Regions from separate parts of the Neorhizobium sp. P1_A6 genome, predicted to be linked through region 2. Evidence: riboswitches for the same ligand, from Rfam matches in the RefSeq annotation. Region 2 holds a riboswitch; each other region holds the start of a gene.

Region 1 (3,256 bases), on a different contig from region 2:
CAGCGACGTGAACCAGATCATCGGCAAGCGTCCGGGCGTCTGCGCCTTCTCGGGCCTCAGCCTGGTGATTTCCCAGCGCGGCGCGATGTTCTTCACCGACACGTTCGTCAACTACAACCCGTCCGCGCAGGAAATTGCCGAGATCACCATTCTGGCGGCAGAGGAAATCCGCCGGTTCGGCATCACCCCGAAGGCGGCGCTGATCTGCCACTCGAATTTCGGCTCGCGCGATTCCGAGAGTGCGCAGAAGATGCGGGCTGCCCTGAAGCTGGTGCGCCAGCGGGCGCCGGAGCTGGAAGTGGACGGCGAAATGCAAGGTGGTTCGGCATTGTCGGAAACGCTGCGCAAGCGGGCCATGCCGGACAGTTCGCTGACCGGCGAAGCCAACCTGCTGGTTTTCCCGAACCTCGATGCGGCAAACATCTCGCTTGGTCTCGTCCGCAACCTCACGGACGCCCTGCATGTCGGCCCCATCCTTCTCGGGGCGGCCCAACCGGCGCATATCCTGTCGTCCTCGGTCACGTCGCGCGGCGTGGTGAACATGGCGGCGCTCGCCGTCGTGGAAGCATCGCAACCCAATCTGCAATTTCAATCCTGAGTTGCATAATTCTCTCGATGCGATGATTTGAGCCCCGCCCGGGGCTCAGCCGGCCCCTGGATAGATTTCACCGTGCGGTGATCGCGGCTTTATGAGATTATCAACCGGCACGTTCCATGATGGCATCTTCTACTAACTAAAGGAGAGGATGCCGGAATTGCCGATACCGCTTCGCGGCCTGCTGACCATACCGCTCTTGTTTTTGCCTGCCGCAGCGCTGGCGGGAGACCCCGCCGTTTGCGCAGCGCTTTACCGGAAACTTGGAAACAGCCCGGAAATCATCGGCAACACGTCTGCGGCGCGCTCCTACGCCCAGCAGCTCGGCGAATATAATGCCGACATCCGTGAACTGCGGGTCGACATGCGCCGCGCCGGCTGCGGCAACGGCAGCGTCGTAGTTCTCGGCGGCCCCAATGCCGAGGTCTGCGGCCAGATGCGGGATGCGCTGGGAAGAATGGAGCAGAGCCGCGACACGCTGATGGCAGAGCGCAACGGTTCGCGGCAGATGATCCTGCCCTCGGAAGAGCGGAATGCCATTCTCGCCGCCATTCGCGAACAGCGCTGCATCCCTTCTTTCGAGCCGCTGCCGCCTGTAGTCGACGACAAGCGAAAGGTGCCGGGCATCGAGCTTCCCAGGCAAGAGGAGCCTTATTCCGGAATTACCAACCTGCGCACCCACCCGCCGCAAAAGCCGCAGGCGACCGCAGTCCCGCCGCCAGTGCTCACACCACCGCCGGAGCGGCCATACGACCCAAGCAAAAAGGTGCGCACCGTCGGGCCGACCTTCCTGCCCGAAGCGGGTATCGATCTCACCAATCCGAAATCGGCAGGACCGCAGCCGCAGCAATAGTCAGCGGCCGTTCCATCGGTCCTGAAAGATCAGCGCGTCCAGGCCCAAGCGCTGGCGCCAGCCCTTGAGCGCCAGTTCGGGTTCGCCGTAGAGCCGATCGACGTAACCGAGGCAGAGCCAGGCGACGATCTCGACGCGGTCGGGAATGCCGAGCAGCCCGCGCACGTCCTCGTCGCGGAAAATGCTGACCCAGCCGACACCGACGCCCTCGGCCCTTGCCGCCAGCCAGAGGTTCTGCACGGCGCAGACGGTCGAATAGGCATCCATGCGCGGATTATGGGTCCGGCCGAGCACGACCGGACCGGCGCGGTCCGGATCGCAGGTGACGCAGATCGACAGCGGCGCCTTGACGATGCCTTCGAGCTTGAGACTGCGATAGAGGTCGCGGCTTTCCTCGGCAAACATCTCCACGGCCTCGTCATTCGCACGCGAAAAGGCGGCCCGGGCGGCCTCGCGTACCGCCGGATCGCGGATGAGGATGAAATTCCAGGGCTGCATGAAGCCGACCGAGGGTGCGGCATGGGCGGCGCCGAGCAGCCGCATCACCAAGTCGTCCGGCAGCGGATCGGGCAGGAACTGGTCGCGCACGTCGCGGCGTGTCTCGATCGCCCGGTAGACGGCGGCGCGTTCGACCTTGGAAAACTCGCCTGCAGGCAGCAAGGCATGCGCGAAAGGATCAGTCTGCATCGTCAAGTCCCCAACAATGCCGTCGCTCCCTTGCCTTCCCGGCTTGAAGCCTTTGGGCAAAAAGAGGTTCGAAACCTTTCCGCCGTCCGCGCGGGCTGGTCTATCTTGTCAGGCCGGTCTTCTGACTTGGCTTCATCCGCCTGCACCGCCGCCTTCCCGGAAAAATCCCAGTGGCTTTAAAATCCTGCGGCCGAGCGTCCACCTCACAGCGTTGGGCACGTTCCGGTTCCACCCCGGATTCCCGATTCTCCGGCTTGTCGCCGGCACCTTACAGGATTGTTTATGCCCTCACGCTATCTTCGGCGCAAGGCGTTCATGCGACAGGGAAATAGCGCACATAGGCAAACTCATCGCCATCAGGCGACCAGTTCGGCGAATTCATCGTGCCTTGCCCGCCGAAAAGCTCGAACAGCGTTTCGACATTGCCGCCGTCCATGTCCATCAGCCTGACGCGGACGTCAAGATCGCGCGGATGGTCGAAGACATCGGCGTCGTAGGAGACAAAGACGATCTTGTCACCCTTCGGTGACGGATGTGGAAACCAGTCGCCGTAACCGCCGTCGGTGATCCGCTCCGCGACGCCGCCTGCGGCCGGGACGCGCCAGATCTGCATCAGCCCGGTGCGACTGGAATTGAAGTAGATCCATTTTCCATCCGGCGAATAGTCTGGCCCGTCATTGCGGCCCTCGCCGAATGTCAGCCGCGTCTCTGCGCCACCTTCGATGCCGATGGTATAGATGTCGAACTCGTCGCCGCGGATGCCGCAATAGGCGAAGTTTTTTCCGTCCGGCGACCAGCCATGCCAATAGGACGGCAGATTCCGGGTCACCAGCCGCGGCACGCCGCCGCCGGCGGGAAGCACATAGATCGTCGACTTGCCGAACTCGACCTTGTCGGAAATGGCGATCAGCGAACCGTCCGGCGAAATGCCGTGGTCGTTGTTGCATTGGCGGGCAAAGCCGGTATCGACCGGTTCAGGCCCGTCATCACCCGCCGGTGACAGACGATAGATCAGGCCCTCGCTGTTGAGCATCAGGTAGCGCCCGTCCGGCGACCAGTTGGGCGCCTCGAACAGGGCTTCCGTCTGCCAGACCACCCGCATCGCCCTCGTCCGGATATTG
Region 2 (3,256 bases):
AGCGGTAACGATGGGTCGTTTCGTGCTGGTGTCGGTTCCAAACACCGAAGTCGAAACCAAGCCCGACGAACTGCCGCCGCGGGTCGGACTTCGCGTCGTTGACGAGACGGGCAGGCAGCTCGGCGACGTCGCGAAATGCACCGATCTTCACGGCGAGGCCACTTCATCCCTGCTGGTTGCTTTCGGTTGCAAGGAAGGCGTTCTTGTCGCCCGTCCTGGCGGACTTGATGGACCGAAACTGGAAATGCTCGCTTACCCATCTGACATGCCGAAAGGTTCGACTGGTACCTTGCTTGGCGGTAAGGCAATGCAGTTCTTCCTCGGCAACTACGGCGAGGACAAAATCGTCCTGATCGATCCGGACAGCGAGAAGCACTTCCGGCTGATCGCCCTGCCCACCCGCCGCGTCGACTTCCTGCTGGACCCAGCAACGCCGCGCAGTGCCTACATCCTGACGGAGGACGGTGATCTTCATGTGCTGGATGTGATCAAGGGCGAGATCGTTCGCAAGGGAAAAGTCACCGAGCCCTACAGCAAGGACGGTCACTGGCGTGATCCGCGGCCGCGTCTTGCCGTCGCGGACGGTCATGTCGCCATCACCGATCCGCGGCATTCGCTGGTTCGCATCGTCGATGCGGAGAGCCTGAAGGAAGTCCGCACGATCCCCGTCGAAGGAAAACCCTTTACGATCGTTGCCGTCGGCGGCTCCGGTGCCTCGCATTGAGGCGATATCCTTCGGTCCGCAATTGCAACGGCAGTTCCGGACCAGATCGTTTCATCGGGAGATGACGATGCAACATGCCCTCCCCGGCTCCTGATCACCTGCGAGACGACGGGTTGAGGTGCAGCGTTGACAGGCAGAGGAGGCCGTGTAAGTTCGCGGCGTCAAGGTTCTTCCGTCCTCGGACGGAAGCTAAGAGGGAATCCGGTCAAAACCGGAGCTGTCCCGCAACTGTGAGCGGTGAGCCCTTCGCCCAACATGTCACTGGCAGCCAATGCCGGGAAGACGGGCGATCAAGGCTTTGACCCGCGAGCCAGGAGACCTGCCTGACGATAGAAGTTCCGTGGTCGGGGTGTGCCACAGGAATGACGGTTTCGTCGGGCTATCTGTGCCTGCCGGAACCTTCATTTTTGCTGCCTCCTCCTTTGAGTGAGACGAAGGCAGTGAAACCACAGGGATTATCCTCCCAGAACGTATCCGGGCGCGCCGTCCTGCTGATTGCGAAATCCGCCTTTGCGGCATCGCCGCATCTGGAAATGCAACGGCTCGCAAAACTTGCAGCTGGCGTGACCGGAGCCGGAACGGTTCGGGTCGCCTTTACCGAACAGGGTACCCCCTCCCTGCGCGACGCGCTGTCCGATCTGCTCGACGAGGATGCCGAAACCGTCGTTATCGTGCCGCTCGTCCTGCCCATGGAGCCGAGCTTCCTTATCTGGCTGACGAAATCGCTGAAGCGCTGGAAAGCGGCCGATAGCCGGCGCTGGCCGGCCCTTTCGATCACCCGGGATATCGCCTCGAGCACGTTGATGGCGCGGCTGATAGGCGAACTGCTCGAAACCGCCGAAGCACTGGACGTGCCGCAGACCGACACGCCGCCCGTTGCCGAGGGATCGCTCGTGCCGGCCCAGAAACGCCGCGTGCTCGTCTGCCAGGGCGGTCCCTGCAACGCGGCCGGAGCCGATGTGATCTGGGGACATCTGCGCAACCAGCAGGAGCGGCAGAACCTGCGCACTGCCGGCGACGGCACGATGACCGCAAAATCCACCTGTCTCGGTCCCTGCAATCTGGCGCCCGTGCTGCAGGTATTTCCGGAAGGAACCTATTACGGCGGCGTCAACGAAGATGCGATCGACCGGATCATCGGCGAGCACCTACTCGGCGGTGGGATCGTCGAGGACTTCGCCTATCACCCAACGGGCCGCAAGCAGCGGCTTCGCACCCCATCCGAATAGAACAAGAGGAAAGAGAATTGACGTCGCACACTCTATCGCGCCTGGCCGCCGCCTGGCTCAGTGCCGCCATCTTTGTCACCGCAGGCACTGTCTTTGCAGCCGAGCCGGTTCGCGTCGGCGCCACCTACATCACCAGTGGCACGGACCCGGCCAAGGGCTCGAACGGCTGGGCGCTGGTCAGCCACGGGGTCGGCGAGAACCTCTTCACCGTCGATCGGGACGGCAAGCTCGTGCCTGAACTGGCCGAAAAGGCGCAGCGCACCGGCGACCTGACCTGGACCGTGACCCTGAAACACGGCCGCCTGTTTTCCGACGGCACGCCGGTGACAGCCAAAGCGCTGGCGGCGGGTTTCGACAACACATTTGCCAGCAACAAGGCGGCGCTCGCCACCGGTGGCAAGCTGACATTCGAGGCGGCCGACGACCTGACGCTGAAGGTGACAACCGAAAAGCCGGCGCCTTTCATCCAGGCGCTCTTCGCCGAATGGCCGCTGATCGCGTACAAACCCACCGCGGCCGGCAACGCCGTCTTCAGCGGTCCTTATCGAATCTCGGGCTTCAAGGCGGATGCCTCAATCACGCTCGAGCCTAACGCGCATTTTGCCGGCGCCGACAAGCGTTCGCCGGTTAATTTCCGCAAGTTCGGTGATGCGCAGACCCTGACGCTGGCGCTGGAAGCCGGCGAGCTCGATTTGGCTTTCGGCTTGCCGTCGGAAGTCGTGAGCCGGCTCCAGACAAACCCTGATCTGGCGATCAAGCCGTTCCCGGTCGGATACCAGTATCTCGCTTTCTTCAACACTGCCCGGCCGCCGATGGATGATGTGAAAGTGCGCCAGGCGATCGATCTGGCCTTCGACCGCAAGGAGCTTGCCACCGCGATCAACGGTGGCGACCCCGCCACCGGCGCCTACGCCTCCTATTTCCCCTTTGCGGGCAGAGAGGCACGCCCGACCGACCCTGCCAAGGCCGCAGCGCTTCTCGACGAAGCCGGCTGGGCAAAAGGCAGCGGCGGCATGCGCGAAAAAGGCGGCAAGCCGCTGCGTCTGCTGGTCATAACCTATCCGCAGCGTCCTGATCTCGTCACCATGCTGCCGGTGGTCAAGGCGGAACTCGCAAAGATCGGCATCGCCATCGATACGCAGGTGGTGGAAAACATCCAGCAGATGGCTGCGGCCGGTGACTTCGACATCGCGCTCTGGGCGCAGCACACTGCCCCGAGCGGCGATGCCGCCTTCTTCCTGAACTCGATGCTGAGAAGCGGCGCTTCGCTGAACTATGCGAAATATGCTTCACCCGACTTCGA
Region 3 (3,256 bases), on a different contig from region 2:
TGCAAGGATGACGGTGAGAAAGCCGGCAATGCCGAACATCAGGCCACCGCGCCAGCCCTTGAAGCCGCCGAACGCTTCCGAAGCAGCGATCAGGACGAGGGCAAAACCGATAGCCGACAGCATGTCCGCCGCAAGCGTGTAAATGAAACGTTCGAAGCCATCGGCGGGAGCCCAGGCCTCTTCGCCGTGGTGATGCTCGGCGGCGGATGCCGTGGCACCTGCGGCAGGTGCAGCGTCATGGCTGTGGCCGGCCTCGGGCGCAGCATTTTCAAACACCTCGGCCCGCAGGATCAGCGGCACGGTGGAGAAGCTCTGCATCACGGTCAGCAGCAGTCCGGACAAAAGCCCGGCGATCACCGCCGTGAAGACGATGTTGCGAAACAACGACATTTGGGAGAACTCCTCAGTGGCAGGGGAAGGCGAGCGAGTGGCGCGTGTCATGCGCGGCATTGTGGACGACTTCCAGATGCGAGAAGCCGACAAAGCCAACGATGAACAGGCCGAGCAGGGCCGTCATGCTGAGGGGAATGATCTTCGAGGCGGAAATGGTGACTGCAGTTGCAGTAGTTGCAGTAGAATTCGTAACCATGGTCTCGTCCTTTCGCCCTCCACCCGAGGGCCGTTCACGTTCTTTGTCGCCTCTGGCAGGTCTCCTGGCTCGCGGATCGGACGCCTTCTCCCGCCTTCCCAGAAGTCCGTTGGCCGGATTTCCCAGTGGCATGACGGCCGGACGGCCGTTTTGGTCGAAGACTTTCCGCTTACAGTTGCGGGGGCAGCCGCGGGTTGGACGGCAGAATTCCGTCGCACCGCATTCCCTCTAAAACCCTTTCGGGCACCATAGGCTCGGTCACTATAGACGAATTCGGCGTCACGGCAATCGCCTTTGCGACGCATTGACATGGGCCTGCGACCGGGCTTACTTGAAGAGAGATGGTCCCTTTCCGGCAACGGGGAGGGCTAAGAGAGAATGCGGTGCGATCCCTTTTCAGGATCAATGCCGCGGCTGCCCCCGCAACTGTAGGCGGCGAGCCATTGCCTAAAACGGCCATTTGGCCGTCAAGCCACTGGGAAATCCGGCCAACGGACTTCTGGGAAGGCAGGCAAATGGCGACGACCCGCGAGCCAGGAGACCTGCCGTCCGATTCATTTTGCTTCACCGGGCGGGGTGCTCCGGAGGAAGTTTCTCGATCACCGCAGAGGGATTTTCGACCTTCTGCTCCGCGCCCCGATTTTTCGACCCCGGCGGGAACGCGGCTGACCGATGAGTGACCACCGACCAGATGATCCGGCAACCGCCGGCTCGGCAGATGTGACGATTTTCGTCTGCACCAATTGCCGCGACGCATCCGACGGCGAAGTCCGGCCGGGCATCGCGCTGATCGCGGCGCTGCGTGAAGCAGCAAGCGGCAAACCGCTGGCGGTCAAGCCGGTCACCTGCCTTGCCAATTGCGAAAAAAGCCCGAGTGCCGCCTTCAACCACAAGAGCGGCTGGTCCTATGTCTTCGGCCATCTGTCGCTCGACAATGTCGAGGATATCGTCACCGGCGCGATGATGCTGGCCGAGGACGAGCGCGGTTTCCTTCCCCTTCGCGGCCGCCCGACCTGCCTGCGCGGCAAGGGCATGACGGCCCGTATTCCACCCTTTCATCACCATGAGGACATGCCATCATGAGCGTTTCGTTCGACCGCGTTCCCTGCACCGTCGTTACCGGGTTTCTGGGAGCCGGCAAGACCACGCTGATCCGCAACCTGATCGAAAACCTGAAGGGTAAGCGGCTGGCGATCATCGTCAACGAATTCGGCGATGTCGGCATCGACGGAGACGTCCTGAAGGGCTGCGGCATCGAAAGCTGCCCGGAAGACAACATCATCGAGCTTGCCAACGGCTGCATCTGCTGCACCGTGGCGGACGATTTCGTGCCGGCGATCGACCGTATCCTGGCCATCGAACCCCGCGTCGATCACATCCTCATCGAGACCTCCGGCCTTGCGTTGCCGAAGCCCCTCGTCCAGGCGTTCCAGTGGCCTGACGTCAAGGCACGGGTGACGGTCGATGCGGTGATAGCCGTGGTCGACGGACTGGCGCTCGCCGAAGGCCGCGTTGCCGACGATCACGAGGCGCTGGAAGCGCAGCGCGACGCGGACGGCTCGATCGACCATGACGATCCGGTCGAGGAAGTGTTCGAGGACCAGGTCGCCTGCGCCGACATGATCGTGCTCACCAAGAGCGACCTCCTGGATGCTGCCGGCCTCGCGACCGCCAGGGATCGCGTTTCCGCGCATCTGCCACGTGCCGTGAAAATCGTCTCGGCCGCCAATGGCGCCATAGATCCCGCCGTACTGATTGGCCTCGGCCTCGCCGTCGAAGACGATATCGAAAACCGCAAGACCCATCACGACGGCGAACTCGACCACGATCACGACGATTTCGACAGCTTTGTCGTCGATCTGGCCGCCGTCACCGATGCCGAACAGCTCGCCGCCCGCATTTCTGCAACGGCCGAAGCCGAAAACGTGCTGCGCATAAAAGGCTTCGTGGAAGTCGCGAACAAGCCGATGCGCCTGCAGGTTCAGGCGGTAGGATCGCGCGTGAACCACTATTTCGACCGTGCCTGGGCACCCGGCGAAGCGCGGACAAGCCGCCTCGTCGTGATCGGCGAAAAAGGCATCGACCGCGCCGCGATCGAAAGGATGCTGGCCGCATAAGAAGGCCCGAGGGAAGGATGCACATACTCGCCACCACATCGTCGTCGCTTGACGACCTCATCGAACCGGTCGACCTCAATCAGTCGCCGGCCGACGTGGTGGTGCTATCCTTTTCCGGCAGCGACCTGAACGGCGTTGCGGCCGTCTGGGGTCCGGATTTGACAAGCCTCCGCCTCACCAATCTCTCCGACCTTCGCCATCCTATGTCGGTCGATCTTTGGATCGAGAAGACGGCTACCCAGGCCAAGGTCATCCTCGTGCGCATTCTCGGCGGTTACGACCGCTGGGCTTATGGCGTGGAAGAACTTTCGCACATGGCGAAGCGGAAAAAGATCGCGCTGGCGCTGCTGCCCGGCGAATGCAGCATCCGCGACGAACGGCTGACCGTCGCCTCGACCGTTTCGGAAGACCGGATCGCCGGCATCCTGAGCTGTTTCCGCGAAGGCGGGCCGGCCAACATGCGGCTTCTGGCGAGGTTGCTGACGACGCTGGCCGAGGGCAAAACGGAATCGCTGCCGCAGGCGGCCCCGGTGCCGAAAGCCGGCTATTA

Evidence for each region. Region 2 has a riboswitch for cobalamin ahead of AC1D3C_RS05875 ((2Fe-2S) ferredoxin domain-containing protein). Riboswitches for the same ligand answer to the same signal wherever they lie in the genome.
Region 1: another riboswitch for cobalamin. It lies ahead of bluB (5,6-dimethylbenzimidazole synthase); the one in region 2 lies ahead of AC1D3C_RS05875 ((2Fe-2S) ferredoxin domain-containing protein).
Region 3: another riboswitch for cobalamin. It lies ahead of AC1D3C_RS23605 (DUF1636 family protein); the one in region 2 lies ahead of AC1D3C_RS05875 ((2Fe-2S) ferredoxin domain-containing protein).

Annotation. Positions count from the first base shown of each region.
Region 1 covers NZ_JBFTZM010000003.1:185,796-189,051, forward strand. The annotation lists gene AC1D3C_RS07750 (NADP-dependent malic enzyme) at 1-598, shown strand, start outside; gene AC1D3C_RS07755 (hypothetical protein) at 747-1,448, shown strand; gene bluB (5,6-dimethylbenzimidazole synthase) at 1,449-2,135, opposite strand; cobalamin riboswitch at 2,230-2,421, opposite strand; gene AC1D3C_RS07765 (TolB family protein) at 2,449-3,256, opposite strand, start outside.
Region 2 covers NZ_JBFTZM010000002.1:367,342-370,597, reverse strand. The annotation lists gene aztD (zinc metallochaperone AztD) at 1-724, shown strand, start outside; cobalamin riboswitch at 871-1,065, shown strand; gene AC1D3C_RS05875 ((2Fe-2S) ferredoxin domain-containing protein) at 1,165-1,953, shown strand; gene AC1D3C_RS05870 (ABC transporter substrate-binding protein) at 1,971-3,256, shown strand, end outside.
Region 3 covers NZ_JBFTZM010000013.1:137,143-140,398, reverse strand. The annotation lists gene AC1D3C_RS23615 (CbtA family protein) at 1-390, opposite strand, end outside; gene AC1D3C_RS23610 (CbtB domain-containing protein) at 404-589, opposite strand; cobalamin riboswitch at 627-855, opposite strand; cobalamin riboswitch at 915-1,153, shown strand; gene AC1D3C_RS23605 (DUF1636 family protein) at 1,262-1,672, shown strand; gene cobW (cobalamin biosynthesis protein CobW) at 1,669-2,706, shown strand; gene cobN (cobaltochelatase subunit CobN) at 2,724-3,256, shown strand, end outside.